4 regions of the Desulfovibrio sp. 7SRBS1 genome follow, and region 4 is predicted to be linked to each of the others. Evidence: riboswitches for the same ligand, from Rfam matches in the RefSeq annotation. Region 4 holds a riboswitch; each other region holds the start of a gene.
The links. A riboswitch is a leader RNA that binds a small molecule or an ion and turns the genes downstream of it on or off. The one in region 4 is predicted to bind cobalamin.
Positions count from the first base shown of each region.

Region 1: linked by a shared signal. The riboswitch ahead of ACI0FJ_RS05935 (sirohydrochlorin cobaltochelatase) and the one ahead of ACI0FJ_RS09070 (anaerobic ribonucleoside-triphosphate reductase activating protein) in region 4 are both predicted to bind cobalamin.
Region 2: linked by a shared signal. The riboswitch ahead of metE (5-methyltetrahydropteroyltriglutamate--homocysteine S-methyltransferase) and the one ahead of ACI0FJ_RS09070 (anaerobic ribonucleoside-triphosphate reductase activating protein) in region 4 are both predicted to bind cobalamin.
Region 3: linked by a shared signal. The riboswitch ahead of ACI0FJ_RS18920 (5-methyltetrahydropteroyltriglutamate--homocysteine S-methyltransferase) and the one ahead of ACI0FJ_RS09070 (anaerobic ribonucleoside-triphosphate reductase activating protein) in region 4 are both predicted to bind cobalamin.

Region 1 covers NZ_JBJKFD010000001.1:1,235,422-1,243,241, forward strand. Annotated here, with positions in the region: gene ACI0FJ_RS05920 (methyltransferase) at 1-780, opposite strand, end outside; gene ACI0FJ_RS05925 (MarR family winged helix-turn-helix transcriptional regulator) at 832-1,215, opposite strand; gene ACI0FJ_RS05930 (sirohydrochlorin cobaltochelatase) at 1,478-2,278, shown strand; cobalamin riboswitch at 2,324-2,511, shown strand; gene ACI0FJ_RS05935 (sirohydrochlorin cobaltochelatase) at 2,622-3,530, shown strand; gene ACI0FJ_RS05940 (FecCD family ABC transporter permease) at 3,545-4,627, shown strand; gene ACI0FJ_RS05945 (ABC transporter ATP-binding protein) at 4,624-5,436, shown strand; gene ACI0FJ_RS05950 (ABC transporter substrate-binding protein) at 5,378-6,361, shown strand; gene cobI (precorrin-2 C(20)-methyltransferase) at 6,351-7,067, shown strand; gene ACI0FJ_RS05960 (PilZ domain-containing protein) at 7,146-7,583, opposite strand.
Region 2 covers NZ_JBJKFD010000001.1:1,676,078-1,683,897, forward strand. Annotated here, with positions in the region: gene ACI0FJ_RS07800 (hypothetical protein) at 62-217, shown strand; cobalamin riboswitch at 1,381-1,510, shown strand; gene metE (5-methyltetrahydropteroyltriglutamate--homocysteine S-methyltransferase) at 1,839-4,097, shown strand; gene yjgA (ribosome biogenesis factor YjgA) at 4,194-4,676, shown strand; gene ACI0FJ_RS07815 (SurA N-terminal domain-containing protein) at 5,046-6,941, opposite strand; gene ACI0FJ_RS07820 (aconitate hydratase) at 6,963-7,820, opposite strand, start outside.
Region 3 covers NZ_JBJKFD010000001.1:4,286,255-4,294,074, reverse strand. Annotated here, with positions in the region: gene dctP (TRAP transporter substrate-binding protein DctP) at 1-444, shown strand, start outside; gene ACI0FJ_RS18935 (TRAP transporter small permease) at 445-954, shown strand; gene ACI0FJ_RS18930 (TRAP transporter large permease) at 951-2,234, shown strand; gene ACI0FJ_RS18925 (M15 family metallopeptidase) at 2,305-3,105, shown strand; cobalamin riboswitch at 3,531-3,731, shown strand; gene ACI0FJ_RS18920 (5-methyltetrahydropteroyltriglutamate--homocysteine S-methyltransferase) at 3,959-5,092, shown strand; partial or broken gene ACI0FJ_RS18915 (hypothetical protein) at 5,313-5,507, opposite strand; partial or broken gene ACI0FJ_RS18910 (IS5 family transposase) at 5,628-6,842, opposite strand; gene ACI0FJ_RS18905 (hypothetical protein) at 6,966-7,481, opposite strand; gene ACI0FJ_RS18900 (glycosyltransferase family 4 protein) at 7,486-7,820, opposite strand, start outside.
Region 4 covers NZ_JBJKFD010000001.1:1,960,089-1,967,908, forward strand. Annotated here, with positions in the region: gene ACI0FJ_RS09065 (ribonucleoside triphosphate reductase) at 1-1,213, opposite strand, end outside; gene ACI0FJ_RS09070 (anaerobic ribonucleoside-triphosphate reductase activating protein) at 1,116-1,898, opposite strand; cobalamin riboswitch at 1,949-2,117, opposite strand; gene ACI0FJ_RS09075 (hypothetical protein) at 2,631-3,116, opposite strand; gene ACI0FJ_RS09080 (hypothetical protein) at 3,399-3,578, opposite strand; gene ACI0FJ_RS09085 (hypothetical protein) at 4,000-4,740, shown strand; gene gltA (NADPH-dependent glutamate synthase) at 4,872-6,290, opposite strand; gene ACI0FJ_RS09095 (sulfide/dihydroorotate dehydrogenase-like FAD/NAD-binding protein) at 6,283-7,122, opposite strand; gene ACI0FJ_RS09100 (hypothetical protein) at 7,568-7,820, shown strand, end outside.

The DNA.
Region 1 (7,820 bases), 720 kb from region 4:
GATGCGCCCCAAAGCTTCAGCCCACGCGTCCTCGCTGCTTACCAGGCTGTAAAAAACATGCGAGGCCAAAGCCAGATCGAACGAAGCCTCGGGCAACTGGTCCTTGCGCATGTCATACGCCATTGTCTCGACACGTCCGTCATATCCCAGCTTCCGGCAACGCTCGGCCGCAGTTTCCACTACATCGGGAAGGTCGCAAATAACCGCGCGGAGCGACGGATTTCTGTCCGTAAGAAGCATGGAAAAAGTGCCATGGTTGCCGCCAATGTCGCACATGCGGGTAAACTCAGAAAAGCCCGGCAATTCGGCAATTATCTCCACCGCCCGCTGCATGGGGCCAGCCATGGCCTCCTGGGCCGTTCCCTCCATGGCAAAATCCGCTGCCCAGGGTGCCGCCTGCTCACTCAGCCCCTCTTTATTGCGCAAGAGGTGCACCATATTTTCCGTGCACAAGGACATGAAATAGGTATTCAACTGCATGGCTTTTCCCTGAAACAACGGCGAGGAGGAGACCAAAAACTCGGCAGCTGTCGGCGTATTGGAGTACTTGGCCCCCTTTCTTTCCAAAAGGTCGAAGGCAACGCAGACATCAAGCAGGGGGGCCAGACGGTCGTCCAATGTCCCTGTGGCTTCGGCAATCTGCTCCGGAAGGGCCGGTCCATCCGCCAAGGCATCAAAAAGCCCTATTTCCATGGCAGCACTGAGGGCACTGCTTCCTACCCCCTGAAACTGGAGGCTACGCACAGGATAAAAGCTTGTTTTCGGAGTGGGAATGTTCACGGAGACTCCTTTGTTAAAGTATATAGCACCTATACACTTTGGGTAAAAAAATTACTTCAGGTACCCGTCCATCCAACTGTTCAACTTCTGCCCAAAGTCACACACAGCCTTAAAATCGACTTCGTCCATCTGTCGCAGGTAGTCAATGAACGCCTTATCATGCTCCTGATGAAAAGTGTTATGTCCGGCGCATACTTCATGCCCGGACCGGGTACACCGAACAATCAGACGTGACCTGTTGTCCTTGTCCAACGTCTTTTCAACCAAATTCTTTTCTGCCAACCGCCCTACCAATTGAGAGACAGCACCTTTGGTAATTCCGGTTTCCCGAGCCAAAGCGGTAATGCTGGCACCACCAAGCTCCAGGATGGTTTCCAGCATATGCACCTCGGCTGGGTACATGGAAAGCCCTTGCGGCCCCAAATTCTGGGGCATTTTTTCCACAGCCGTATACTTTTCCAGGGCTTGCCGGAGATTCCGAAACAGTGGCCCTATGGCTTCAAAAGTTCTCATACCGATGTGTATAGCTGCTATACACATCCTCGTCAAACATTTTTGATCTTGCGGTTTAATGCCACGATGCCTCTTTCACCTGTTCACCGGTTGCCCCCCGTTTTACTCCTCTGGTTGACACCCAGCCACCGGCCCGTGTACTTCGCTAGGCTCTCGAAGCATATTGCAGATACATAAAATTTCCATGAAGCAGACCTCACAACACAAGGCCATTGTTCTGGCCGCATTCGGCACGGTGCGTCAAAACGCGCGCCAGGGTTTTGACGTTGTGGAGCAACGAGTACGCGCGCTATATCCCGAATGGGAGGTTGTCTGGGCCTTCACTTCGGAAAAAGTACGCCGGGGCATTACCCGTTCCGGACAGCAGGCCGATTCCATTGATTCCGCCCTGGACCGACTCAAAGCCAAGGGCATGACCAGGCTGGCTGTCCAGTCGCTGCATACCGCACCAGGCAGCGAATTCGAAAATATGCGCGACACCTGTATGGAACGGTTGCAGGCAGGCGAATTCGAAGCGTTGCATGTGGGCGGCCCTCTGCTCGACTCCCCGGAAGACCTTGAACTTACCGCGCAAGGCCTGCGCACCTATCTTCCGCCCTGCCGTGCCGGTGAGACCGCCGTACTGGTCGGGCACGGTGCCATCCACGAAGGACATGCCTGCTACGCAGCCTTGCAGAAAGTCGTCCACAAAATCGATCCCGACATCCTCATCGGCACCCTGACCGGCGAACCGGGCATTGATAAAATTTTGCAGATTCTGCTCACACGGGCTCCCCAAAACGTCCACCTGCTGCCTTTTCTCAGCGTCCCCGGCTATCATGTACGTGAAGATATTGCCGGAAACGGAAGCGCGTCATGGGCCAGCCGCATCCAAAAAGCAGGCATGCAGTGCCACGTCCGGCAGACCGGAATCATAGAACACCCGCCATTTGTGGACATCTGGCTCGCTCATCTGGCAGACGCGGTCCAGGCCGTGGAAAGCTGAAAGGCACTACAAAAGCTCCATTGACACTTTTCCCCCACCCGGCTTAATCACCTTTTCACGACAGATGCGCACCGTGCGCTTAATAGGGAATCCGGTGTAAAACCGGAACGGACCCGCCGCTGTTACTCCGCAGTCCACAAGGCTGTATCGGCCCTTACACGCCACTGGTTGCTACCGGGAAGGCCGCCGATGAAAGGAGAAGTCAGAAGACCTGTCTGCCGTAGTTTCACACTCTCTCCGACAACGGGGGCATTGCCGTGAGAGGATCGTCTTTTCGACGCCACACCCTGCCCTACCTGCAGGGTGTCCTTATTTCCGCCCCGGAAATCAACGGAGCTTCTCCATGTACAAATCTTTTCATTGCAGGACCTCGCGCCTGTTGTATTTGCTGTGCGCATCCTTTCTCCTTCTGACGTTGAGCTGTACCGGCGTTCTGGCCTCGCACGGGCAAGAACAACCGGAAAAAACCGGCATCCTTCTGGTGGCGTTCGGAACCAGTGTTCCCGAAGCACAGGTCGCTTTCAAAAACATCGATTCCATGGTCAAAAAGGCCTTCCCCGGCATTCCCGTGCAATGGGCCTATACCTCGCACATCATCCGCCACAAACTTGCCAAACAGGGGCAAATTCTTCTTTCCCCGGCCCAGGCCATGGCCAAAATGGCAGATGAAGGTTTTACCGATGTGGCTGTTCAGTCTCTGCACACAATTCCAGGCGAAGAATTCCATGCCATGTTTGGCACGACCAGGGCTTTCCAGAAAATGCCCAACGGCATTCCTCACATTGCAGTAGGCCAGCCCCTGCTCAGCTCCGCTGCGGACATGAGCGCAGCGGCAGACGCGCTGCTGGCAAACGTGCCCAAGGAACGCAAACCATACGAGGCCGTGGTGTTTATGGGACATGGCACCCCGCACCCTGCCAATGTATATTATCCTGGCATGCAGTATTATTTCAGCCTCAAGGACCCCAATGTCTTTGTTGGCACTGTGGAAGGCTCCCCCACGTTGGATGATGTCATCAAAACGCTCAAGGCGCGGAAAATCAAAAAGGCATACGTCATGCCTTTCATGTCCGTGGCTGGAGACCATGCCAGAAACGACATGGCCGGAGACGAGCCGGATTCATGGAAGTCCGTGCTGACAAAAGCTGGTATAGAGTGTGTTCCCGTACTCAAGGGAACAGCGGAAATGGACAATGTGGCCTCCATCTGGATTGACCACCTGAAAACCGCCATGCAGCAACTGAAACATTAAAACGAGAGTTGGCGTTGAGCCACCCAGCCCTTCTTGTTCATAACCAACAACGGCGGCGGCGCGTTCTTGCAGTTGCCGCCGTTGTCTTGCTTGCCTCCAGTGCGGCGGCCCTGCTGTGGGCTTGCTTCACCGGGCCTTTTCCCATTGCCGCCGATGATGTGCTGACCGCCCTTTTCGGTGGCGAAAGCAGTGCGGCATTGTCTCCGGCAATACACACCATAGTGGTGGACCTACGCCTGGCCCGCTCCCTGCTGGCCTGGCTGGTGGGCGCATCCCTGGCCGTTTCCGGCTGCGTGTTCCAAGGCATTTTACAGAACCCGTTGGCCGATCCCTTCACCATTGGCGTTTCCACGGGTGCGGCCTTTGGGGCAAGCCTTGCCATTTTCTTCGGAGCTGCGGCCCAAACCGCGTTTTCATTGTTCGGGCTGCCTCTGGGCATTCTGCCTGTGGCCGGTCTGGGCGGGGCTCTGCTGGCTCTGGCCGCTGTTCTTTCCCTTTCTCGCGGGGCCGGAGGCATGCGGCGGGAAACGCTGGTGCTGGCCGGTATCGTTGTGGCCACCTCGCTGTCCGCCTGTATCGCCCTGGTCAAATCCCTGGACGAAGACACGGCTTCCAGCATTGTATTTTGGATCATGGGCAGCTTCCAGGGGCGCGGCTTCACCCATCTGCTTTTGTTCCTTCCCTACTGCCTGCTCGGCATGGGCATCATCGTCATTTACCTTCGCGAGCTGGACATCATGGCCCTGGGCGAAACCCAGGCCCGGCAGCTGGGGGTGGACGCACCGCGCATCCGCACCATTCTGCTGGTCGGCGCCAGCCTGCTGACCGGGGCCTGCGTGTCCGTGGCGGGCGTTATCGGCTTTGTGGGTTTGGTGGTTCCGCACCTCGTCCGCCTTTCCATTGGCGGCGAGCACCGGCCGCTGGTCCTGTTTTCCGGGCTGGCAGGAGGCATTGTGCTGCTGCTGTCCGACATGGCCGCCCGGAGCATCCTGCCCGATGGGGCCGAATTGCCCGTGGGCGTGATCACGGCGCTGGCCGGAGGCCCTTTCTTCTGTCTTCTCCTTACCCGAGGGAAAAACCTTCTGGAGAAAGGATGACAAAGGATGCTGAGGAAGGCAGGGAACAGACGATGATACAGGTGCGCGATCTGCATTGCGGATACAACGGACGCGAAGTGCTGCACGGCGTGGGCATAAATGTGCCCAAAGGTCAGATGGCGGGAATTCTCGGCCCCAACGGCAGCGGCAAGACCACGCTCATGCACGTGCTGGCCGGAATACTGGCCCCCACCTCCGGGGAGGCGGAACTTGACGGCACTCCCGTGCACAATTATTCGGCCAAGGCCCTGGCCCGAACCCTTGCCGTGGTTCCGCAGCACACCAGGGCAACCTTTCCCTATCGCTGCCTGAACGTGGTACTCATGGGCCGCTACCCGTATGTGTCCTTTCTAGGAGGATACAGACAGCGCGACATGGACGCGGCGCTGGAAGCCATGCGCGAATCCAAAAGCCTGCATCTGGCCGACCGCATGGCCGACACCCTCTCGGGCGGCGAATTCAAACGGGTGGTGATATCCCGCGCCCTGGCCCAGCAAAGTGAAATTCTGTTGCTGGACGAAGCCACGGCAGGTCTGGATGTTGCCGCAAAAATCGCCATGTACGACCTGTTCCGGCGCATGGCCGCAAACGGAACAACCATCTGTTCGGTCATGCACGACCTGAATCTGGCCGCGCTCTACTGCGACCGGCTGGTCTTCCTCAAAAACGGACAGGTGGTGGCAGATGGCCCTACGAAAGCAATCTTCAACCGGCAGACCCTGTCGGATGTATATGAAACGGAGGTGGTCATTGCAGACCATCCAATTACCGGCCAACCTCAGGCCCATTTTGTTCCCGGCCAAAGCTAGGCTGCTGACCTTCTGTGCTGCGGCATTCCTGTGTCTGACCATTGCAGCTGGTTCAGCCAAGGCAGGCAAATTGTGCATCACCGATGACACAAACACCCGCGTCTGCCTGGACGCTCCGGCCCGAAGAATAGCCCCTCTGTACGCGGCCATCAGCGAAATCTTGGACGGTCTGGACCGCTGCAATACCGTGGTGGTACGCACGCGTGGCGACGATTTGGCCTGCCTGCACGATGTTCCTGCCGCCGGAACGCATCTTCGCCCCAATCTGGAGCTTATCCTCGGACTTCAGCCCGATTTGGCAGTGCAGATGACAGGCCGGAAAAAGGCCCTGCTCCCCGTGGCACAGCTCCGCGAACAAGGCATTCCCACCGCCGTGTTCCAGGTGCACAACTTTGAAGATCTGTTCCGGGTAATAGAGCGAATCGGCGTACTCACCGACTCCTCGCCCCGTGCCCAGGAGCTTGTCCAATCCATGCGGCAACGATTAGATGCAATACACACGCGCGTTGCCAAACTTCCCCGCCCCAAAGTATTTTACGAAGTCCGCTACCCCAATCTGCTGGGGGCCGGGCGTAATTCCATGGTCAATGCCGTCATCGAACAGGCAGGTGGTAGCAACATCCTGCAGCAGGATGAAAAACTCGTCCGGCTCAACGAAGAAGTCCTGCTGGCTGCCGATCCGGACGTCTATCTCGTACAGCAGGGCCCCATGAATCCCACGCCGCAACCTCCGGCGCAACGCGACCATTTCAAAGAGCTCAAGGCCGTTTCCAACGGGCGGGTCCTCATGGTCAAAGAGCGTCTGTACTCGCGCCCTTCGTCGCGCAGCGTGGATGCGGTGGAGCAGCTGTCTCGCTTTCTCCACCCCGCGGCCTTTTCCCAAGCACCACAAGATACCTCTCAGGGAGCACCCCATGCACAATAATTTTGGAACACTCCACGCCATAGGCGTTGGTCCGGGCGACCCGGAACTCCTCACGCTCAAAAGCGTGCGGTTACTCTCCGGCACGGATGTCGTTTTTACTGCGGCTTCGCCCAAAAACACCTACTCCAGCGCTCTGGAGATAGCCCGCCCCCACATGGATGCCGATATTCCGGTCGTCCGTCTGGAGTTTCCCATGACACGCGACAAGGAAATCCTGCACAAGGCCTGGAAAACTGCCGCAGACACGGTAGCAGAACACCTGGCCGACGGGCGCAGCGGCGCTTTTCTCACCCTGGGCGACCCGCTTACTTACTCTACCTTCGGCTACCTGTATAAAACCCTGCGCCAGCTCCATCCCGACCTGCCCGTACAGATAGTCCCGGGCATCACCTCGTACCAGGCGGCAGCCGCCACAACCGGTACGATACTCGCGGAGAACTCGGACAACATGCTCGTGCTCTCCGGCATCAACAACAGGGAAAAACTGGTGAACGGACTGCGCAATACGGATAAGGCAGTCATCCTGAAGGCCTACAAGAATTTTCCCGCCATTCGCGAAGCGCTGCGGGAAGCCGGACAAATTGAAAATGCGGTTCTGGTCAGCAAATGCGGAATGGAAGGAGAATCCATTGTTCGCAACCTGGACAATACGGACGACAAACCGCCCTACTTTTCTCTCATTCTGCTCGGCACTCAGGTGGGCTGAACATTCCCAAAACCATACAAAAAGACCGCCTGGAATTTTCCGGCGGTCTTTTTGTATCCTGTATGTAAGAAACCGCAGTCAGCGCAGTTCCATTTTCTTCTTGTCCATCTCGGCCTTTCTCTCCAATTCCTTCCTGGTCTTCTTGATGTCTGCCTCGCGTTTCTGCTCTTCCAGGGTAATGGAGTGGAGCATGTCGGCCTGTTGCGTAGAAGGATTGACAAAAAGACACCCCACAAATCCTTTGCCAACGCGCACGACTTTCAGCTTGATGTCGGCCAGCAGCAGTTTGGTTCCCCGAAAAAGACTCACCATAATTATGTTTCCGGGAGCAAACTCTTTGGCATTGGTATTGAGGGCGATACCGGTGGCGCTCAAATCCTTCACGCTTACACTGATGGGCCGCCCGCACAGCTTGGCTCGCAAATTGGGAATGATGACACGGTACGCCGCCCGTTTGTCCTTGGCTTCTTTTTTTCCGGAAGTAACGGAAAGAATTTTCTTTAAAAATCCTGCCATGTAAGCGCTCACCTGCAAACAAAGGTCATAAAAAAGCACACAACTCCAACAAGAGAGTGAGAAATATAAAAAATACCTACTCCTGTACTAGGAGAAAGTAAATCTTGCTTTGGATTTTCCAAGGCTACCTCCCCGGTATACAGCCCTTTAGCATCCTTCAAAGCAGGCAGATGTATAACCGATACACGCTTGTTGAAAAACAGCACCGATAAATTGAAAAGCCGGGCCGTACAAACG
Region 2 (7,820 bases), 280 kb from region 4:
TTGCCCTTCAGGTTTATATAAATAAACAAAAAGATAGCAAACGCAACACGAGGAGAACATCATGCAACGCAGAACGTGCCAATGCGGACGGGACATCTGGGTACAGTACAAAAAAGGACGCTTTGCGGTCTTTTGGCTGATGAGCATTGAGTTCGGAAAAACCGTGCATCGTTGCCCCGATTGTGGACGCCGCCTGGACATCGACGAACTCGACTAGTGTTGATGACCGCGGCCTGAAATAACTTCTCAGGTTCGCTCATGCCGCTTCCGGAAGTTCTCCAATTTCTGGTCGCGCCTAAGGGACATGCTCAAGACAGGACATCCCAAAATGGGACATGCCCAAGACGGGATATGCCGGAGCGAAACATGCCGTGTGGAGTGCTGTATTTTTGTGAAACGGATGTGCAGTCGAGACACGAGTCTGTCCGGCACACTACAAAGCGTATTTGTGAAGGATCAGGTCTCAAAAACAGAGGCAAGACCTACAACGGGCCCGCTCCTGAGAGCCCAAATGCCCAAATGCCCAAGAGAAACACACGGTTTGTACGACGCAAGGGGAACGATGAGCTGTCCCGGTGGTGGTGAATTGCTGTTGTTTTTACAATAGACGACAGCAGGCAGCTCTGCATTACGCAGCTCCACGAGCAGAACATTTGCTGGCATCCGCTGCACCCAAAAGTTTCAGTGCGCGAACAGGCTGTGATGGTGCCACGTTCACAGATTGCTAGTAGCGGATTAGCGGCCCGAAAGAGCTATTCGGAATCATGCAAAGGGAATGATGAAGGCTCTCAGCAAATCATAATTTTCTTTTTTGTCCTATTCCTTCCTGCAGGGCACCTTTGGCTTCCGTGGAATGGCCCCTCCGCCCGCCAAAGGTGCCTCCCTTATTTGGCTCGATGAAGTTCCTGTACTCGGCCGCTTAGCTTTCTGTTTTCTGCCCGAGCAAAAGCCACCCACTCCCAAGGTCTACCAAAGCAAGCTTTGGCAATCTTCAGCTCCCTGGCTCTCCGTTTCCCCAAAAGCAAGGGAGTATCCCAGCTCTGTGGGACTCCATGTGGGAATCATAGTGCACATGTCCTTTGCTTTGAACGGGAAGTAACTCGCTGGACCCCCAAAATAGGTCGCCGGAACATTTCCATTCCCTTCATTCTGATGCTGCTTCATCCCATGCTGCGGTCCGTCCCCCGAACAAAATCATTTTTCCCATTCGCCTTGTCCCGATCGCCCCACTATCTGGGCTCCTTTTGCTCTCTTTTCCGTTTTGGCTTTCAAGTAATTTCTTTTGCAAAGTGGTGAGTAAAATGATTGACATAAAGTTCACACAACTATATCTAAATTAAATGATATTTGATTAATCTTTAACCAAAGCTCGCGAGAAACGGAAGACGGTGCAAATCCGTCGCAGACGCGCTGCCGTAACCGGAAAGTACGCCCGCCTCTTCACTGGTTTTGCCGGGAAGGAGAGACAAAATGGCATGTTGGTCAGCCAACGCACCGGAAGCCGGAAGACGCCTCGCCAGCACGAAACAAGGCCCCGCGATATGGGCTGGAAAACTATGCCGAAGCAGACAGGATTTGCTGTTGACGGAAACAGCGTGATAAAGAAAGCCTTTTCGTCGACACAAAGCACCACGTATGTAATCGTGGAACAAAATCTCCCATGCCCGGCATGCACCAGGAGCACAGCGAAGCATTTGGCCGGATTGGCCGGATAGTTCGTGGCATCCTCACACTCCAGCAGATCGCTCCGCATTTTCACGATTTTCGACCGCGCCGGAAAAGCCACACCGGCCCCGAAACCGAACACAGGAATGCTTATTCATTCCACGGAGGAGCACATGCGTACACATTCTCTGGGATTCCCCCGCATTGGACGTGACAGGGAACTCAAAAAAGCCATGGAAGCCTTTTGGCGAAAATCCATCAGCCAGGACGAACTCCTCAATGCAGGAAAGGAACGGCGCCTGGAAAACTGGAAGATTCAAGCCGAAGCAGGTCTTGACCTCGTACCCGTTGGAGACTTCTCCTTCTACGACCACATGCTGGACACGGCAGTCACGCTCGGCTGCATTCCACAACGCTTTGGCTCGCCGGACTGCGACGCCGACCTTGAGGCCTATTTCCAGCTTGCCCGTGGAGGCGACCACCTCCCTGCCATGGAAATGACCAAATGGTTTGATACCAACTACCACTATATTGTTCCTGAAATTGCTCCCTACCAAAAATTTTCACTTTCCTCGTCCCGCCTGTTCGCACAAGTCCAGGAGGCCTTGGATGCCGGACTGAAGCCCAAGGCAGTTCTCCCCGGCCCCTTCACGTTCCTCCACCTGGCGAAGTCCACCCGGCCGGACTACGATAAATGGAACGCACTCGACGACTGTCTTGCCGTGTATGGGCAAATCGTGGAACGTCTTTCCCAGAGCTGCGAGTGGATTCAGATCGACGAGCCTATTCTCTGCTTGGACACTCCCCCCGGCTTTTCGCAACGTTTTGTCGACGCCTACACAAGACTGCAACAGCACTGCGCCCCGGCCAAAATTCTTCTGGCAACCTATTTCGGAGCCATCGACGACAAACTCTCCTTGCTGACCGCTCTGCCCACAGCCGGGCTGCATATAGACCTTGTTCGCGCTCCGCAGCAGCTCAACGCCGTAGCCAAAACCCTTCCCAAGGACAAATTCCTCTCCCTCGGCCTTGTGGATGGCCGCAACATCTGGAAAACCGGACTTCCTGCTGCCGATAAAAAAAAACGTCAGGCTGCCGAAATCCTGGGCAATGACCGCCTCCTTATTGGCTCCTCCTGCTCCCTCCTTCACTGCCCCGTGGATTTAAACTCCGAAACAACCCTCGCCCCTGAAATCAAAAACTGGATGGCCTTTGCTGTCCAGAAATGCAGCGAAATAGCAACACTTGGCAAAGCAGCCTCGGGTATAGATGTAACAGCCGCATTCGCCCAAAGCGACGCAGCCGCTGTAAGCAGAGCCACAAGTCCCAAGGTCGTCAACCTTGGCGTACGCCAACGGGTGGACGACATCACCCCGGACATGGCCAGCAGAAAATCTCCATTTGCCGAGCGCATCCGGCTGCAGAAAGACAGACTCCAACTGCCACAACTGCCCACAACAACCATTGGATCGTTCCCGCAAACTTCGGAAATACGTGCGACCCGCCGTCAAAGAAAAATCGGAGAACTCGACGAGTCCGCATACATAACAGCCATGCAGAGTGCCATAACCGAGTGCATCCATGAGCAGGAGACCCTCGGCCTGGACGTGCTTGTCCATGGCGAGCCCGAACGCAACGACATGGTCGAATACTTTGGCGAGCAGCTGGATGGCTTTTGCTTCACAACCAACGGCTGGGTGCAGAGCTACGGCAGCCGCTGTGTAAAGCCGCCCGTTATTTACGGCGACGTGCACAGGCCCCGCCCCATGACCGTAAGCTGGACGACGTATGCCCAAAAGCAAACCGCCAAGCCTGTCAAAGGCATGCTGACCGGGCCGGTCACCATCCTCTGCTGGAGCTTTGTGCGCGACGACCAGCCACGGAGCCAGACCTGCCGCCAGATCGCCCTCGCCATTCGCGATGAAGTGACCGATCTGGAAAAAGCCGGAACTGCCATCATCCAGATAGACGAACCCGCCCTGCGCGAGGGCCTTCCACTGCGCAAGCAGGATTGGCAGGAATATCTGGACTGGGCCGTGCAAAGCTTCAAGCTGGCAACATGCAGTGTGGACGACACAACGCAAATCCACACCCATATGTGCTACAGCGAATTCAACGAAATCATCGAATCCATTGCCGCGCTGGATGCCGACGTCATCAGCATAGAGGCCAGCCGCAGCAACATGGAGCTTCTCGATGCCTTTGCCCGCTTCCACTACCCCAATGAAATCGGGCCCGGAATTTGGGACATTCACAGCCCCCGCGTTCCACCTCTGAAAGAAATGGTCAGCCTGCTGCATAAGGCGCTCGACGTTATCCCCGCCGAACGTTTGTGGATGAACCCGGATTGCGGTCTCAAAACCAGGGATTGGCCCGAAACCAGGGCGTCACTGGCCAATATGGTCGCAGCCGCCCGCGCCCTGCGCAAATAACAAAAGGCCGGGGAGGGATCGTCCTTTCCCGGCCTCTTTTTTCCTCCCATGCGGAACGTACTTGCCGTCCGCCCTCCACACCGTTAAAATAGCCCCATGGAAGACAATTACAAATCCCGCACCCAGCTGAAAAAGGAAATGACCGCACTGCAGGAGATGGGCAAGACCTTGATAAAAATGCCCGATTCCCGCCTTAAGGCCATGAACCTCCCCCCGGAGCTTGCCCAAGCCGTACGCGACGCCAAGACCATAACAAAGCACGAAGCCGTGCGGCGCCAAATGCAGTACATCGGCAAGCTCATGCGCGACATAGATCTGGAGGAAATCCAGGAACACCTCGACGCCTGGGACCAGGGCCGGGCCGTGGTAACGCAGGCCTTTCAACAGGCCGAGTCCTGGCGTGACCGACTCGTCAGCGGCGACATGGGTGCGCTTGAAGAAATTCTGGAGCAGTATCCCCTCGCCGACCGGCAACAGCTCCGCACACTGGCGCTCAATGCCAAACGCGAACGCGAAAAGAATAAACCGCCACACGCGTTTCGGGCCCTCTTTCGGACAATCAAGGAGCTGAAAGAGTAATCAACACCAGAGGCGCTGCCTCTGGACTCCGCCAGGGGCATCATGCCCCTGGACCCGCAAGCTTGCCAACGAAAACTCCCCATAAGCGTAACGCTTATGGGGAGTTTTCGTTGGCAAAACGGCCTAATCAATTCAGATTAATACGAAATATAAACGGCTACTTAAAAAGGTACGAGAGCAAGGCATAAAAAGAACTCAAGGCCGACGCGTATTTCCTGATACGCGAGGATTTGGGTTCTTTGAAATAACGACGCTATCGTACTTTTTTCAGCAGCCGAAATATTGAAAAATTCTGGAAGGGGGAGCGCGAGGGGGAGAACCTCTTTCAAGAGGTTTCCCCCTCGCACATTCCTTATAAAACTGCTCTACCTATTCGAAAAAGTCTTGGTCAGCGATTTCGATCTTGGCAGTGGAGCGCAGGTTGGCAAGATAGGATTGGAACATCTGCTGCTGCTTCCGGGAGGACAGGGTTTCCATCCACGCGGCTTGCTGCTTTTCCCATTCGCTAAGCGGAGCCGGAACCACGATTTCCGTCTTGGCTATAAAAGCGCCTTCCGGGGTCTCGTAGGCATCGGGCAGCCACTGGTTTTCCGGAGTCGTGAAAGCGGCTTCGACAAAAGCCTGATTCTGACCAATGCCGTCCACGTAACCGGAACGGGTAAACTCGTTGGTCACCTTCAGCTTATTGTCCAGCTTCTTCATGGCCTTTTCAGCCGTGGCCTTGTCCTTGAGTTCAGCCAGGGTGGAACGAGCGGCTTCCAGGGCCTGCTTTATACCGCCCTGCCGCTTGAGTTCATTGATGACGTCGTCTTTGACTTCATCCAAAGGCTTGGTGGAAGCGGGCTTGTCTTTGGTCTTGGCGGCCAAAAGATAACCTACGCCAATAGCCACGGGAGTTTCAGTGGCTCCACCCTCGTTCAGTGCAAAGATAGCGTTCACCGCTTCTTCGTCCAGTCCATCAAGAGCACGGGCCTGGGCGCGGTCCACCAGTCCGGTGGAATGCAGGGGAAGCTTGAGTTCCTTGGCAATTTTGGAAAGGGGTTCGTCAAGGGTCAGACGCGCGGTAGCTTCGTCCATCAGGTCGGCCATGGACTCGGCAGCCTTGTCCTGGGCCAACTTCAGACGAATATCCTCTTTCACATCTTCCAGCGGGGCAATGCCCTTCTCCTTCTTGTCCTCGACAAGAATCAGGTGCCAACCGAAAGGAGTGCGGACAGGCTCGGAAACAATGCCGGGCTTGAGGCTGAAAGCCACCTCTTCGAACTCCGGAACCATCATACCGCGATTGAACCAGCCGAGTTCACCACCGCGGACCGAACTCGGTCCTTCGGAGTCGCTTTCCGCGACTTTGGCGAAGTCTTCGGGCTTCTTGATTTTATTGCGAATGGCTTCAATGCGCTTGTGCGCCTTTTCCACGTCGGCTTCGGATGCGGCCTTGTCGACCTTCACCAGGATGTGGCGGGCCTTGACCTGCTCGTCCTGATCATAAGCGGCCTTGTTCAGGTCGTAGTAGCTGATGATGTCGGCGTCACTGATGCTGGCGGGATCGGCCAGGGACTCGGGCGAGAAGATGATGTAGTCGGCTTCCACGGCCTGGGGAATGGCGTAGCGGGCCGAATTTTCATCGTAGAACTTCTGGATGTCCTTGTCCGTGGGCTTCACTTCACTTTCATAGTCTTTGCCGGAAAACATGGCGTAGCGCGCCGTGCATTTTTCCGTGGCAAAGTTGAAATATTCCCGAGCTTCGTCTTCCGTAACCTCGGCAGCCGAGGATATGTAAGTACGCAACGTGGTAAGAAGCTGCTGCTGGCGCATGTCGGCTTCGAACTGGGAGGGCGTAAGGCTGTTGGCCCGCAGAACCCGGACGTACTGTTCCTGGTCGAATTTTCCGTCCTTCTGAAAGGCGGGAATGGCCAGGATAGCTTCCTGAATCGATTCGTTCGCCGGATGGATCCCCAACTTTTCGGCTTCCTGCCGCATCAGAATGAGGTCGGCCACCTGGCTGAGCACCTGCCGTTTCAGTCCCATCTGCTTGATGAGATTCTCATCCAGCTTGGGCATCTGGGAACGAAGGCGGTCCACAGTCTGCTTGTACCTGTCAATGAATTCATGCCGGGATACGGGAGTTTCATTGACGTAGGCGATGGCTCCGCCCCTTTGGTGGTTGAACGAGTAGCCGAACGTAATGATGAACGCCAGGATGATCACGGCAAAAAGCACCTTGATCAGCCAGCTTTGGGAATTGCGCCGCAGAATATCAAGCATGGGTCGGGAACTCCGCTTGGGTTATTGTGTTTTTTTCACGGCGTTGAGCAGTCCACCTGCCCGGATCACGCCGAGTTCGTATTCGGAAAGGTCGTTGACAACCGGGATGGTTTCGCCGTTTTCCAGAACAAGGTCAACCTGGCCGCCCGGAGTAATTTCTCCAGCCGGGATGGTCAGCTTGCTGCCCAGTTCCACGCGGTCGTAGTCGGCCTTGTCGGCAAACAGCAACGGCAGAATGCCGAAGTTCACCAGGTTGGCGCGGTGAATGCGGGCCAAGGACTTGACCAGCACGGCACGTACGCCGAGGTGGCGGGGAGCCAGGGCCGCATGTTCGCGGCTGGAGCCCTGCCCGTAGTTTTCGCCGCCCACAATGATGCCGCCGCCCATGGATTCGATGCGGGAGACGAATTCTTCGTCCACACGGCTGAACACGTGGCGGCTGATAGCCGGAATGTTGGAACGCAGGGCCGTAATTTCGGCTCCGGCAGGCATGATATGGTCGGTGGTGATGTCGTCGCCGACCTTGAGGGCGCAGGCCGCTTCAATGGATTCGGGCAGAACATCAAATTTTTCCAGGGGCACGATATTGGGGCCGCGCTTCACTTCCACGTCCTGCCCATTTTCCGGCGGGAAAACAAACATGTGGCGGATGGAAGGCGGATTGTCCGGCAGCACGGGCTTGGCAGGAGCCTCGCCCCACTTGGCCGGATCGACGAATGCGCCCCGGATGGCGGTCTGGGCAGCGGTCTGGGGGCTGACCAGATAGACCTTGGCGTCCTTGGTGGCGCTGCGGCCTTCAAAGTTTCGGTTGTAGGTACGGGCAGAGACGCCGCCGCTTACAGGCGAGCCGCCCATGCCGATACAGGGGCCGCAGGAACA
Region 3 (7,820 bases), 2.3 Mb from region 4:
CCCTGGACCGAAGTCTACCTGGCCCTGAAGACCGGCGTTGCCGACGGCCAGATGAACCCGCCCACCTACATCATCATCGGCAGCCTGTACGAAGTGCAGAAGCACCTCACCCTGGCCAACGTCCAGTACTCCGACCAGTTTCTGCTGATGAACAGCGCCCTGCTCGACTCGCTGACTCCCGACCAGCAGGCCGCCCTTAAAAAGGCTGCTCACGAAGCCAACGTCAAGACCCGCGACTTCGTGGAATCCCAGGTGCAGGACCGCATCAAATTCCTGGAAAGCAAGGGCATGACCAGCTACACGCCCACTGCCGAAGAATCCGCGCAGTTTGAAGAACTGGGCAGCCCCTCCTATGTGAACTGGCTTAAAGACCAGGTGGACCAGTCCTGGATTGATCTGGCCATAGACAATGCCAAGAAAGCCAATGCCGAGGGAGCAAAATAGATGCACCCCGTCACGAGCTTTTGCCAAAAAGCCTCTGACATCCTGGAGCGCCTCTGTCTTTTCGGGGCCGGGGCGCTCCTCGTCGTTAATCTGGCAGATGTCATGCTCGGCGTGTTCGCCCGCTTCTACCGTCCCCCCATGTGGACCACGGACCTGGCCAAGATAACCCTGGTCTGGATGGTCATGCTTGCGGCGGCTCCGGCCATCAAAAGAGGCGAACACATGGCCATCCGCATCATAGTGGACCGCCTGCCCCGCACCCCGCAGCGGATAGTCACCATCATCCGCCGGCTCGTCTTTGCTGCCATCCTTGTGTTCATGATCGTGCAAGGCTTCCAATACGCATACAAACTGCGTCTGTTCACCATTATGACCCTCGGCATCAAAAAGAGCATGCCGCTCATGTCCATCCCTGTGGGCATGGGGCTCATGCTCATCCAGTACACGCTGCAACAGTTTATTCCCATTCCCCATAAAACCGATGTTCCAGGCAAGGAGGACATAAAATGAGTTTCGTTCTTCTCGCCATTTTTTTTGCCACGCTCATCTGCGGGCTGCCCCTGTTCGCAGCCATGCTCGCCACTGCAATCAGCGGATTCCTCTACATCGGAGACTTTTCCCAGTTTCGGATCATGATCCAGCAGTTTTACGGAGGCATGGAACCGTTCTCCCTGCTGGCCATCCCCTACTTCATACTGGTTGGCGAGCTCATGGGCAGTGCCGGGCTTACCTCGCGCCTGCTCAATTTCGCGGAAGCGCTCGTAGGGCACTTCAAGGGCGGGCTGGGCTACGTTACCGTGGTCGCCAGCATCATCTTTGCCGGTGTCAACGGCTCGGCTGCCGCGGACGCCTCCGCCGTGGGTTCCATCATGATTCCCGCCATGAAAAAGGGCGGATATCCTGGTTCCTATGCCGCAGGCCTTACCGCGGGCAGTTCGCTCATAGGTCCCATTATTCCGCCCAGCATTTTCATGATCCTGTTCGGTTCAATGACCAAGACCAACGTGGGCGCATTGTTCATGGCAGGTGTGCTGCCCGGTCTGCTGCTGGGCATCGCCTTCATGGTCATGCACCGCATCAGTGCTGCCCGGCTGAACCTGCCCATCGTGAACGCCAAGTTCTCCTTCAGCAAGCTTATGGGCGCAACGGGCGGTGCGGTTACGGCACTTATCGCCCCCGGCATCATCATCGGCGGCATTCTGTTCGGCTTTATGACGCCAACGGAATCCGGCGCCGTGGCCAGCCTGTATGTCTTGTTGGTCGGCCTCATCTGGACCCGGCAGCTCACTTGGAAGGGAATCACCAAGGCCTTTTCCAATACAGTGCGGCTGTCCAGCGTCATCTTCGTGGTTATCGGCGCGGCCACCATTGTGGGCTGGATTCTCTCGTCCGAGCAGGTGCCGCAAAAGTTGGCCCCCCTGGTTCTGGAGTATGCCAAGACCCCGTCCATGGTGCTGCTGTTCATGAGCCTTATCGTCTTTGTGGTGGGCATGTTCATGGAAGAAATCGCCGCCCTGGTGCTGCTTACTCCCGTGTTCGCGCCCCTGGCAGTGGTTGCGGGCATCGATCCGCTGCACTTCGGCATCGTCATGACGCTCAACATCACCATTGCGCTCATCACGCCGCCCATGGGAGCCTGCGTCTACATCGTGGCCTCCATCGGCTCGGTGTCGTTGGAAAAGATGTTCAAGCACATCTGGCCGTTCGTGCTCGTGGCACTGGCCTGCCAGCTCATGCTGATCTTTTTCCCGTCCATATCCCTCTGGCTGCCGCGTCTGCTGGGATACTAGTACTCAAGCAACGGCCCGCCCAGAACCGGGCGGGCCTACATATAGCACTGCCCATGCATTGGAGGTTCCAATGGCACGACTCATAGACTCCCCTCCCATACCGGTATCGGCAACGCCGTCCTGGGATGAAGTCTTTACCAAGGAAATAAAAGAGAGCGGGGAAACCATAGTTCCCCTCTCCCTGGCTGAAAATCAAATTCTTGTCCGGCCCGCCTACTTTTCCGCAGGCATAGACCGCGCACTTCCCGAATGCTACGCACGCGACCAGATACGCTGCATGCTGCTGAAGGCAAACAGCCTGCTGCCCAAAGGCATGCGGCTGGTCATCCTGGACACATGGCGGAGCAAGGAAACACAGTCCGCGCTCTTCCGGGAATGTGCCGCCGCACTCGCCAAGGTCTACCCGGACAAGGACGAACCGACCATCAATGAAATGACCAGTGAATTCGTTGCCCGGCCCAGCCTGGAAAGCTCGCGTCCCTCGCCCCACGCCACAGGTGGCGCCGTGGACCTGACCATTGCCACAACAGACGGGCAGCCCCTCTTTTTCGGCGCGCCCTTCGACTACCCCGGCCCCATTTCCAACACCCGCTATTTCGAGGAACGGCTGGAGCAGGGCGAAACTCTTTCCGAAACCGAGGAAGACGCGCTGGAGAACCGCCGCCTGCTGTACGACGTCATGATACGGGCGGGATTCGTCAACTACCATGGCGAGTGGTGGCATTTCGAGTACGGTACCCAGCGTTGGGCGTACCTCAAGGAACAACCCCACGCCCTGTACGGCCCCAAGATCGTCACGCTCAATTCGTTCGCCTCGTTCGTGCCCTCGCCCAATTCGGAGATCACCACCCTGGTCAGCGCCGGAGGCTGAGGAAGTGACTACAAAGTTTAATTTGCAGGTTGCTCAAAAGGTATGAGAACAAGGCGCTAGAAAAACACGAGGCCGACGCGCATTTCCTGATACGCAAGGATTCGAGTTTTTCGCAGCAACGAAAGGAGTACATTGAGCAATCTGGGACCAGAGGCGCTGCCTCTGGACTCCGCCAGGAGGCAACGGCCTCCTGGACCTGCGATTCGTTCATAAGAAAATCCCCGTGTGGCCCATGGCCCACGGGGATTTTCTTATGAACAGAGGGACATAGGGTTATCGCACCTTTTTGAGCAGCCCTGGCAGGTTGCGCAAAAAAGTACGAGAGCAAGGCGATAGAAAAAATCAAGGCCGACGCGTATTTCCTTGATACGCGAGGGGTTGAGTTTTTTCGCAGCAACGAAGCTATCGTGCCTTTTTCAGTAACCTGATGTTGTTCTTGACAAGACTCTCACCAACATATATCAATACATCTAGATATAGTTGACAAGAAACGGAAAGCGGTGAAAGGCCGCTGCGGACGCGCCACTGTATCCGGCCATGCAGCCGAAGCCACTGTTCGCCACAGAATGGGAAGGCCAGGCACACTCGAACCGGGAGCCAGGAGACGTCTTGTCAACGCTGTGATGACAACGGCTTGTTGGTTTCGTCTCGCGCAAAGACAATCCTCACGATCATCTCGAATGCTTCCGCCTTCGAGTTCTCTTCTTTCGCAAAACAAACCAGAGCCAGTGTATGACGCTCAGTTCGTTGCTGGCTTTGGAGGCCTCAGCCTCCTGCCACAATCCTACTGGGGCGGTCACTTTGGCAATTGGTGCCCCTGCTCATTCATTCGAAAACAACCATGGATACCATTATGACAAACTCATTTGATCAAGCTACAGCCCGCACTCTCCCCCCCTTCCGAGCCGACCACGTAGGGAGCATACTCCGCCCGGCATCCGTAAAGCAGGCCCGGAGCCAGTTTCAGGAAGGGAAAATTACCGCTGCCGAGCTCAAGAAAGCCGAAGACAAAGCCATTGCCGACATTGTGGAAAAGCAAAAGGCATGCGGCCTGAAGGCCGTAACCGACGGCGAACTGCGCCGCAGCTGGTGGCACCTGGATTTCATGGCCGATCTTGATGGCCTGCAAAAAAAAGTCACGGACAAAGGATTTATTTTCCAGGGCGTTCATACCCGCGCGGAAAGCGTGGAGCTGGTGGGAGAAATCGGCTTCGGCACCCATCCCATGCTGGAGCACTTCGCATTCCTCAAAAAATGCGCTGGCGACCACACCGCCAAAATGACGATTCCCTCCCCTGCCATGCTCCACTTTGTACTGGCAGTTCGCAACGAGCAGTTTGCCCGCCCCGATTTCTACCCCACGGAAGAAGGCTTCCTGGTCGATATTGCCCAGGCTTACCGTGACGCACTTGCCGCCTTTTACAACGCGGGCTGCAGATACCTGCAACTCGACGACACCAGCTGGGGTGCGCTGTGCAATGCGGACCAGCGCGAAGCCATGAGCAAACGGGGAATAGACCCGGACGAACTGGCCAAGAAGTATGTGCGGCTCGTCAATGCCGCCATTGATGACCGTCCCGACGACATGATCGTAACCATGCACATCTGCCGGGGGAACTACCGTTCCACCTGGTTCACAAGCGGCGGATACGACCTGGTGGCTCCGGAACTCTTCGCCAATGCCAAGCTGAACGGATTCTTCCTGGAATACGATTCGGACAGGGCCGGAGACTTTACACCGCTGAAGCATATCAAGGATCAGCAGGTTGTCTTGGGACTCATCTCATCCAAAAGCGGTGAATTGGAAAAACGTGAAGAGGTTTTGGCCCGATTGGAAGAAGCAGCCCAGATTGTGCCGATCAATCAGCTCTGCCTCAGCCCCCAATGCGGCTTTTCCTCCACCGAGGAAGGCAACACCCTGACTGAAGAACAACAGTGGGCCAAACTGCGCTTTGTGGTCGATACTGCTGCTGAAGTCTGGAAATAGGCTAGACCGCGCGACTTGAGCTTCCGGCTTCGTTGCCTTGCCGGGAAACTCAACTTACGCGGTCTACACATTTAATACTTCCAGCAACCTAGGACCAGAGGCGCTGCCTCTGGACTCCGCCAGGAGGCAACGGCCTCCTGGACCTACGGTTCGTAAGAAAATCCCCGTGTGACCCAAGGGCCACACGGGGATTTTCTTATGAACAAGGAAAAAATAAAAATTATTTAAAAATATTTTTCTGATGAAACTCTAGGAAGGGAAAATGCCGACAGTCTAACTTAATTTTCATTTTTTTATTAATTCCAAGAACCTTAAAGTTCTTGAATGTGTCAGAAATCATAATATCTCCAGATTCATCAAAAGAAATAAATCCAGCATCAAAAGCTCGGTCAATATTAGGAATAAGTAGCAGTCCATTAAATAGTCAGGCCTGAAAAACCCGTTTCAGCTTCTACGCCACATTTTCCGCCAGCCGTCGGCTTGAGTCTTTGCCGAGGAGCAGAAACGCCAAGAGCGCAAAAAACTCTCCGATTTTCCGCATCCACTTCCTGAAGTTGAACGCCGCTGCGGCCATAAACAAGTTAATGGCGTCGCCGACCGCGCCCTTGAGATAGCTCCGGGCCATGCGGTGATCGTGTTTGAGATGGCCGATCACCGGCTCGATAGCCGCCCGACGGCGGAAGCGGAGCCGCGCCATAAGGCGCTGGTACGGTGTGTCCTTCTTCTTCGGAGGCTTTGGGATGAGGATTTGCGTGTCACCGACCTGATTCAGGCCCCTGTAGCCTCGGTCGCAGATCGCCATGGACGGACAGACCCCGGTGACCTCCCAACACTGTTCGAGGACATCCGGCAACGTATGGCCGTCGTAGACGTTCTCGTTGAACGACATCGCGCCGACGATGATACCCGTAGTTTTTGTGACCGCGATGGACGCCTTGCGCCCGAACTCGTACTGCTTGTGCGCTTTACCCTTGGAGATGCAGAGAATATCGGGTTCGTGTAGGCTGTAGACCTTATTCTTGTCGCTTCGTTTCTGGTCCTTGACCCGCTCGTACAGGTCAAGTCGCTCCTGGTGGCGGCCCAGGGCTTCGCCCGGCAATTTGCGCCGGAGTTCACGGATCAAGGCACCAGCCATTGTCCGCATCTTCCTCGCCTTTTTGGCCATCTTCATCCGTTTCAGCCGAAGCTTGGGGAGCGTGCGCTTGAAGCTGCGGCGTAGACCGACGCCTTCGCTGTCCGCGATCTTACGGCAGCCCTCGATGACTTTGGTCAAAAGCTTCAGGTCGGTAGGAAAGGTTACGTTCTTTTCCTGGACCGTGGTATCCACCGTGATCTCTCGTTCTTTGGCGTCATCACCGTGCAGTTCCACGGAGACCTCGAAAATCAGTCGTGCCCCGTCCTCGCCAATGCGCTTGCGGAAATAGATCAAATCCGTGGGATCGCAAGGCAGCTTCCACTGGAACTCGGTCATACCGCAAAACGCCTGGTAGTAGGGATTTTGCGTCCATGCCTCCACGACCCGTTCGTCGCTCAGATTCTCCAACTGCTTGAGCAGCATCAGCCCGACCATTAGCCGGGGCGGCTTGGCTGGCCGACCTTGGTCGCTGTAGAGTCCGGCGAACTCCTCCTCGAATCGCCCCCAGGGAATTCTCCTCGCCAATTGAAGGAGCGGAGCCTTCGGATTGAGCTGGTCCAGAAGGTCTGGGTAAAGGAACGTACCCTGCGGCTGTTTTTTGGGTTTTGCCCTCATGATTCTCCCGCCATTCGCTGCATCATTTCGACCGGTTTTATACGAATTCACAACGTTCTCTGGTCGAAAATACTACATTGTACAAGGAGAATTGTTAATAAAAATCAATCCACTAGAGATATTTCAGGCCCGACTAAATAGGTTTAGTCTCTCCTCAGGTGATGACCGTGCCCATGGCTTGATATGTGACGCAACCGTCAACGACACATCTTTATACCCTGTAACTGCACATCCTTTCCAATACTCAACTAATTTTTTTTTAAATTCTCCTTGCCCAATCCTTGCCTTTACTTGAGCCTCCCTTTCTGTTCCCTGAATTGATTTATCTTTTAATATAGACAGCAAATCATCATCTAAATGTGTTACGTAACTCTTCAAAAATTTTTCATACTTTTTTAATGCCGCGCTATACATCCCATTCCCAGTAGTATCCTTTTCTATAAATTCATTACTATTCTGTATTTTAATAAAAATATTTTTAAAATCATTTAAATTTGTTATTTTAAGTAATTTACATTCACAAAAATTTAATTCTATAGCCAAATTAGATAAATATCTGGATAAAGCATTATAATATTTAACAGCTGTAGCCTGACCTATCCCCTCGCACTCTTCTTCCAACCATTGCTTAAAATCCATACCGTCATAACTCCTGGTAGAAACTCTGATACAATTCAAAGTATTGCTGCGCCATGGCAGCATCGGTAAAATCCTTGAGCGTCTGGCTGCCGCCGAGGACAAGGCGGTCGCAGAGGTCGGGATCGCGCATGAGCTGTGCAAGGCATTGGGCGAGTTCTTCCGGATTGTGATTTGGAAAGCTGAGCCCGTTGATACCCGGCTGTACGAGTTCGAGATTGGAGGGCAGATCCGAGGCGACAAGCGGCAGTCGCACGGCCCAGGCTTCCTTTATTACGCCGCTGGAGCCTTCACCGTCCACGCTGGGCACGGCAAGGATATCCATGTTCGGCAGGACCTCGC
Region 4 (7,820 bases):
GAAAATCTTCCTCGCCCTGGGCAAGATAGGCCAGCTTGGGCAGGTTGAGCGTAACCACGCCGATGGAGCCGGTCAGGTCGCCCGCGCCGAACAGTCCACCGGTTTTCTTGCGCAGTTCACGCAGGTCCATCTGCAGACGGCAGCACATGGAGCGGACGTCTTCGGGGGCCAGGTCCGAGCTGATGAAGTTCTGAAAATAGGGAGCGCCGTATTTGGCGGTCATTTTCAGCAGCAAGTCCCCCACTTCGCTGTCCCAGGGAAAATCTTCCGTGATGTTGTAGGTGGGGATGGGAAAGGAAAAGATACGGCTGTGGTGGTCGCCGCGCAGCATCACTTCCAGGAAGGCGCGGTTGATCATTTCCATTTCGGGAATGAAATCGCCGTAGGTGGCATCCTGCAACTTACCGCCGATGATCACGGCTTCGGACGCCAGATGCTTGGGCGGATTGAGATCGAACGTCAGGTTGGTGAACGGGCTCTGCCCACCCCAGCGCGAGGTCGTATTCAGGTTGAACACGAACTTCTGCATGGCCTGAAAGACTTCGTCGTAGCTCAGATTGTCGTGGCGGACAAAGGGAGCCAGGTACGTGTCCATGTTGTTGAAGGCCTGGGCACCAGCCCATTCGTTCTGCAGGGTGCCGAGAAAGTTGACCATCTGCCCCAAAGCGGAGTCGAAATGGCGGGCCGGGCCGGCGCAGGAACGGTCTTCCAGTCCGAAACCTTCCAGCAGCAGGTCGCGCAGGCTCCAGCCCGCGCAATACCCGGCCAGCCCAAAGGACAGATCGTGGATGTGGAAGTAGCCGTGCTCGTGGGCCTGGCGGACTTCCTCAGGATATTTTTCCAGCGCATAGCGGGCCTGAACCGTTCCGGACAGGTGCAGCATGAGCCCCTGAAAGGAATGGGTCATGTTGGCGTTTTCACTCACACGCCAGTCGGCCTTGTTCAGGTAGTTGTCTATGGTGTCCTTGATGTCGAGATAGGCCTCGGTATGCTCACGGAGCTGGCGGCGCTTTTCCCTATAGATAACATAGCGACGGGCCACATGGTACAGACGGGACTCCATGAGCACCATCTCGACCATGTCCTGAACCTGTTCCTGGTCGGCAATATCTACATCACCAAGCTTGGCTTCTACTTTCCCCGCCAGACGTTTGGCCAGCAGCGGGTCCTTCACCCCGCTCGCTTTCAGGGCTTTCAGAATGGCCAGGGCAATCCTCTCCGTGGACCAGGTCTCCAGACAACCGTCGCGTTTGCTTATCTTGCTGGGCATTGCTTCTCCGTGGGGGGACGTAGTCTTGCAACGTCAGTTTAAAACCGTTGGGCAGATAGGTCTTGGCAGTCTCGATATCCTGGGCATCGAGCAGAGGTACTTTGGTAAGGCGAAAACGAAAGACGTCCGGCTGCTTTGCGGCCAGAGCGAAAATCCACTCAAGGGATTCCTGCGCCTGACGTTCGGTGCATGTATCGCCGGTAAGGGCCGGATACTTGTGCCATGGACCTTTCACGTCCACAAAAAACGCGTCGGCAAGCTTTTGTTCCAAAAGCATGCTCACGGTGCCCGGCTGCAACCCGTTGGTATCAACCTTGACGGGCAGCCCAAAGCTCCTCATGTCCTGAAGGAATGCGGGGAAATCGGGAACAATGGTGGGTTCCCCGCCGGAAATGACAATGCCGTCGAGCCAGTCCTTGCGGCGCTCGATGTAATTGACCACGTCGGGTGTAAACAAGGCAGGTTGTTTTTCCGGGTGCCAGGCAATGTTCGCATTGTGGCAAGTGGGGCAACGCAGGTTGCATCCGCCGAAAAACAGAACACAGGTGGTGTGACCAGGCCAATCGCAAAGGCTCAGAGGTTGGAGTCCCCGAAGCAGCTGCCAGGCCGGAGAAAGTTTGTCGTGCATGCGGCTGTATTTTGTGTGGCTGAACGTTGTCGTCTTCCTTGTGGAAGACTTTTGGAGGAAGTCTTCAGGCAGGGTCTGCTGGCTTATCCCGAATCGGCAAGAACATTCTGAAAACATTCACTGATTCGCGAAATACAGCGGCGGAACCGCTCCGGAATCGCACCGGAAAACCGAAAAAAAATCAAGCGATTAAGCGTAACCTGAAGAAATAATTCGCAATTTTCCATCCTGCCCCAAAGGCCGGAAGACAATCGCGCACATTGAGAGTGAACCTACTTCATCAGCCATTTCTTGTACAGTGCAGCTCTGTTCAAAAGCGTTACTTTATTTTGGCTCATCGCCGATTACAAGCAATTAGGTTCAATTAATCATGTCTGAAAAACTTTTTCCACAGGACAGTGGAGGGGGACCCCCTATTCGGCAGGGCATCAAAAAAAATTGAAAAAAAGCCCCGGCCATTTCACATGGCGGGACTTTATCTTATCGGCAAAGCATCTGGAGCGTACTGACAGCGCATGTTTCACGGAATAGGATTAGGAACAGCACTCCCCGGATTATACACAGGCCGGTCATAGATCTAAATAAAAAGTCCGTGGAATACATTTATGTACCTCACGGACTTTTCCTGCCAAAAACCACCCTGCTCTTGTCCGGCCCGCTGCACGCGGCCATATGGGAAGGCAGTTTACTGTTTCTTTCCGGCGAATTTTCCGGCTTCCCCGGTCGGCCAGTTCAGGAGTCGGCCAGTTCCTTGGCAATTTCTTCAGGAGTCATGTTCCAGAAAGGAAAGCCGTCCTTGGTGCGCCGCACCTTGACGAATTCGTTCTCGGTCTTCTTGATCTTGGTGGCCATGAGCACATCGTGCCCGTCGATTTCCACCCAAGCACCGTATATCTTTATTTTCTGTCCGGGCCGCAGATTGAGCGCTTCCAATTGCTCGTGGATGTACCCCTTGGGAGCCACATGCACCACAATATCTTCGCCGTCCGCACGGTCCTTTACCACAATGGCCGATCCCACTGCCATTCCTGGCAAGGGAGTCACATCTATAAGCTCTACAAAGCTGCCCTTGATCTTATCGTACTCGGCAACGTCGTACATTTTACTGTATTCGCCGTCCGCCTCCCAGCCGACAAACGTGTCCGCTGCCAGGGCAAAGGACCCCCACATGAATATCCCCAAAAAGACAACGGCCAGAGCCGACGCTGTATGCCGCATAGGTGAAACTCCTTTCTTCGCGTTTATCTGAGAATAGGCGGGGGGAGTTTTTTTTTCAAGCAGAGATGCGAACACACATCGACCGCATCCCATGACACGCCCATATAAATAATAAAATATAATTGGGTACCAAGGATTTGCTCTGCCCTATCCCCCCCAATGGCCCTTTGGACAGCACAACGTTTATATGGGGGATAAGTTGCCCCCTGCCCTTCGCATACAAAAAAAGCCCGATGCCGAAGCACCGGGCTTTTCCTCCACAAAGGGAAGATGTTTGATGAGTTAGAACATGTCGGAACTGATCTGTTCGGCAGCCTGGTCTATTTCCGCTTCGTCGCATGAAGGGCAAAACTTCTCGAGAAGCTTACGGACCAGATCTTCCGTTTCTTGGGAACTCTCAGCTTCAGCGGTTTTCTGAGAACCGGAAGCCTTGGCATTGGCCACGATTTCCTTCACAGTCATGCTCAGTCTCCATTGCTCAATAGGTTGCAGTACGGGGCTTCTGGAAAAACTAGGCTGGAAGAACATGTAAAAAAGGGCCATTACGATTGTATGACAATTCCATTGCTTTGGCACAATGTCAAGCCACACTATGGAAATCAATTTCTTCTCTCCCACATTTTTTATCTGAATGTAAACTCCCCAGTGAGCACAAAATTGTCTGCATACATTTCAAGAGTCTGTTGACCAACCTCCCCTGATTGCTGCAAAGTATCCGTTGAGGGGGCTTACGATCATTCTTCTGACAGTCTCGCAAAGACTGTGCGGAACTACCGCCGGCCGTGCCCGCATGGAGCGCACACGGTTTGCAGAAGACGGCACAACCATGTTTTGCATGGTGACGGACGCGCCATAGTGCGCCGACACCGCCAACAGGATGCCTATGATACGCAAAGCCATTATTACAATTACGCTTTTGTGCTGCCTGCTCTTCTGGGGCGTCAGCATTGGAATAAACCGTCTGGTCGAGAGTGCCGTAACCGACTACCTCAAAGACACCTGTCTTGTTAACGGCACCCTTTCAGAGGCCAAGGTCTCGCTTCTTTCAGGCGAGGCCGTGCTCTACGATCTGCGAATCGACAACCCGAAAGGCTTTCCCAGCGGAAGCGCCTTGGCAGTGCGGTCCATACGTCTGGCCTTCAAGCCGGATATCCTGTTCAACTCTCCGTTCACCTTGCGCGAAGTCGTCCTGGATGAGCCGGTCGTCCTTTTGTCCGGCCCTGTGGATGAAGACAACATTCTGGAAATAGGTCGCAACCTCACCGCAGCCATCCGCGTGTACGCAATGGACCTGCACCACAAGCGCAGCGATCCACTCATCCGCATCGAAAACATGTACACAGTGGACGGCATGCTCAAAAGCAAGGATACAGGGCCCGAACCGGTGCGCCTGCCCACGTTGCTCCTCAGCCAGGTGGGCGGCAGCAAGGGGCTTCCACTCAGCAAGGTTGTCATGCGTCTGCTTACCTCGCTGGACAACGCGGCCAACACGGCCAAACTGGCCGCCTTGCCGGAAGAAGGTGGCATGGGCGGCGGAGAAGAACCAGTCGGTGCCGGGGAGACTCCCCAGCCGGCGCAGGCTCCCCAAGCTTCCAAAACTTCCAAAGGCCCGGCCGGCAAATAATTTTTCCGGACCCATCGGAGCCCAGGCAAAACAGGTCAGCACTTTCAGATTGCTCAAAAAATAAGGCCCGGCGCAGGAACTCTGCGTCGGGCCTTATTAGTCATTTGAGAAGATCGCGTTTTGTTGCGGGCCTACAGCAACCGCTTGGCGATCTCCTTGGCTGCGCGGCGTCCGGCACCCATGGCCAGAATAACCGTGGCAGCGCCGGTTACGATATCGCCACCGGCAAAGACGTTGGGAATGGAGGTTTCTCCAGTCTCTTCATCCACCTGCACGTAGCCCCACTTGTTCAGTCCCAGGTCGGGCGTGGCATCCAGCAGGATTTTGTTGGGGCCGGTTCCCACGGCAATAACGGAGAGGTCGGTTTCGATCTCAAAAGTATCACCTTCAATGGGCACAGGACGGCGCCGTCCCGAATCGTCGGGTTCCCCAAGCTGCATGCGCTGCACCTTGAGTCCCCTCAGGTTGCCCTTTTCATCGCCCAGGAATTCCGTCGGGCTGGCCAGCAGATTCAGCTGCACGCCCTCTTCCAAAGCATGGTGAATTTCCTCTTTACGGGCGGGCATTTCTTCCTGCGTACGCCGGTAGACGATGGTCACCTCTTCGGCACCCAGACGCAGAGCGGTACGGGCAGCATCCATGGCAACGTTGCCTGCGCCCAGAACCGTCACCTTGCGGCCGCGGATGACCGGAGTGTCGTGCTCGGGGAAATCATACGCACGGCCCAGGTTCACCCGGGTGAGGTACTCGTTGGCGGAATACACGCCGATGAAGTTTTCACCGGGCAGTTTCAAAAACCGGGGAAGCCCGGCACCAACACCGATGAACACGGCTTTGTAGCCCTGGTCGAACAGGTCCTGAACGGTCACGGTGCGACCGCCGACCCAGTTGGTGTTGATTTCAACCTCGTGCTCTTTCAGGGCGTTGATTTCCCTGTGCACGATGGATTTGGGCAGGCGGAACTCGGGGATGCCGTAAATAAGCACACCGCCCGGTTCGTGCAGGGCCTCGAACATGGAGACCTTGATGCCCTTGGTGGAGAGATAGGCCGCAACGGTCAGGCTGGAAGGACCGGAGCCGATGCAGGCCACTTTGAGGTCTTCCCGGACCAGAGGACACTCGTCCTTGCCGGAAAGTTCCTGGCAGGCGTCGTCCGCGGCAAAGGTATCGGCCACAAAGCGTTCCAGCCGTCCGATGGCCACGGGCTCGCCCTTCTTGCCCAGAATGCAGGCACCTTCACACTGGTTTTCCTGCGGGCAGACGCGGCCGCACACGGCGGGCAGGCTGTTGGTCGCCATGATCGCCTTGTATGCGGAAACGATGTCGCGCTCCTGCACGTGTTTGATGAAGTCCTTGATGTTCACTTCCACAGGACAACCGGCCACGCAAAAAGGCTTTTTACACTGCAGGCAACGGTTGGCCTCGGCCACGGCCATTTCCATGTCGTACCCTAGGGTGACTTCTTCAAAGTTGGTACGGCGCACTTCGGGCGCCTGTTCAGGCATGGGGGTACGGGGGAGGATCTGCTTTTTCTTTTTTGTATCAGCCATGACGCTTCCTGTACTCTTCCATTGAAAGGATTTCCAAGGGGCGATAAGCGCCCAGCCGGCTGCGCAGTTCGTCGAAATCAACGGCATGGCCGTCAAATTCCGGACCGTCCACACAAGCGAACTTGGTTTCTCCGCCCACGGTGACACGGCAAGCGCCACACATTCCAATGCCGTCAATCATAATGGAGTTAAGCGATACGGTGGTCTTGACCCCGAAAGGCTTGGTCACCTTGCACACGGCTTCCATCATGGGGACGGGTCCCACGGCAACAACTTCGGCGACGGTCGGATCGTCTTCCAGGCGCTGCCTGACAAGATCGGTCACAAACCCTTTGTGTCCCCGGCTGCCATCGTCCGTGGAAATCATCAGTTCCGGGCAAAATCCTTCCAATTCATTACAGAAGAGCAACAGTTCCGCACTGCGAGCTCCCACAGCGGCAACAACATGGTTGCCGTTTTCACGGTGGCCTTTGGCTATGTGGTGCATTGCGGCGATACCCGTGCCGCCGCCCACACAAATAACAGGGCCGTCGTGTTTTTCAATGTGCGTTGGAGTTCCCAATGGACCGCAAACATCCAAGATCTCGTCGCCCTCTCCCATTGTCTCCAGCAGGGCGGTGGACTTGCCCACCACGAGGTAGACAATTTTTATAGTCCCGTTTTCTTTGTCCGTGTCGGCGATGGTAAGGGGAACACGTTCCCCATTTTCGTCAATTCGAAGAATGACGAAATGTCCAGGCCGGGCCTTCGCTGCAATTTGAGGAGCCTCCAGCGTGAGTTCGCTGGTCTGCCCAGGGATCAGCTGCCTTTTGGCTAGAATTCGAGTTGACATGGTACGTCCTTGCGATTGCACTTGGTACAAAATTCTAAAACCAGAGAATACCGGGGGGGGCAGGTGCTTGTCAAAAGCTCCCGGCAGCCTTATCCTTGTCTGGAAGGACAATTATTACGTCTTTACACCTCCTTGCGGGGCTAAAAATTTTTTTTACCCCTTAGAATTTTTTTCTTCCATGGACGGAAGAGCATATCGGCCTTCGCGGATGAAGGCCCGCTGAGAGACCCAACCTTCCCCACATCAAAAGACTTGGGGTATGGTTTCTCAGAGAAATATCAATGAGTTGCCCGAAAGGTCGGCAGATATGCATATCCGTGCCCAACAGGCGTATCAAAAAGCGTCGTATTCATATTCCAGCGCCTTTTCCCAAAAGCGCTCCGGTCCCAATGGCCTTGGCCCAAATAGCCCTGGCCCCAAAAGCTCTGGCCCTAAGAACTCTGATATGTCCGGTGCCGAGCGGTACATGGCCGATACCGGCACCGGCTATTCCGAAGCCACCGGAATCCGCACCATGCAGATTCCCAAGGCCCGCGTCACCAGCCGCGAAGTCGGCTTTTCCGTGGGCAAATTCGGGCTGAACTATACCTCGCAGAATGTCGCCTTCGACCAGGAAGCGATCAGCAACCTCCAGGGGCGGAAGCAGCTTTTTGAAAAAGAACTGGCCCATGCCCGGGAAATCGAGAACCTGCGGGAAC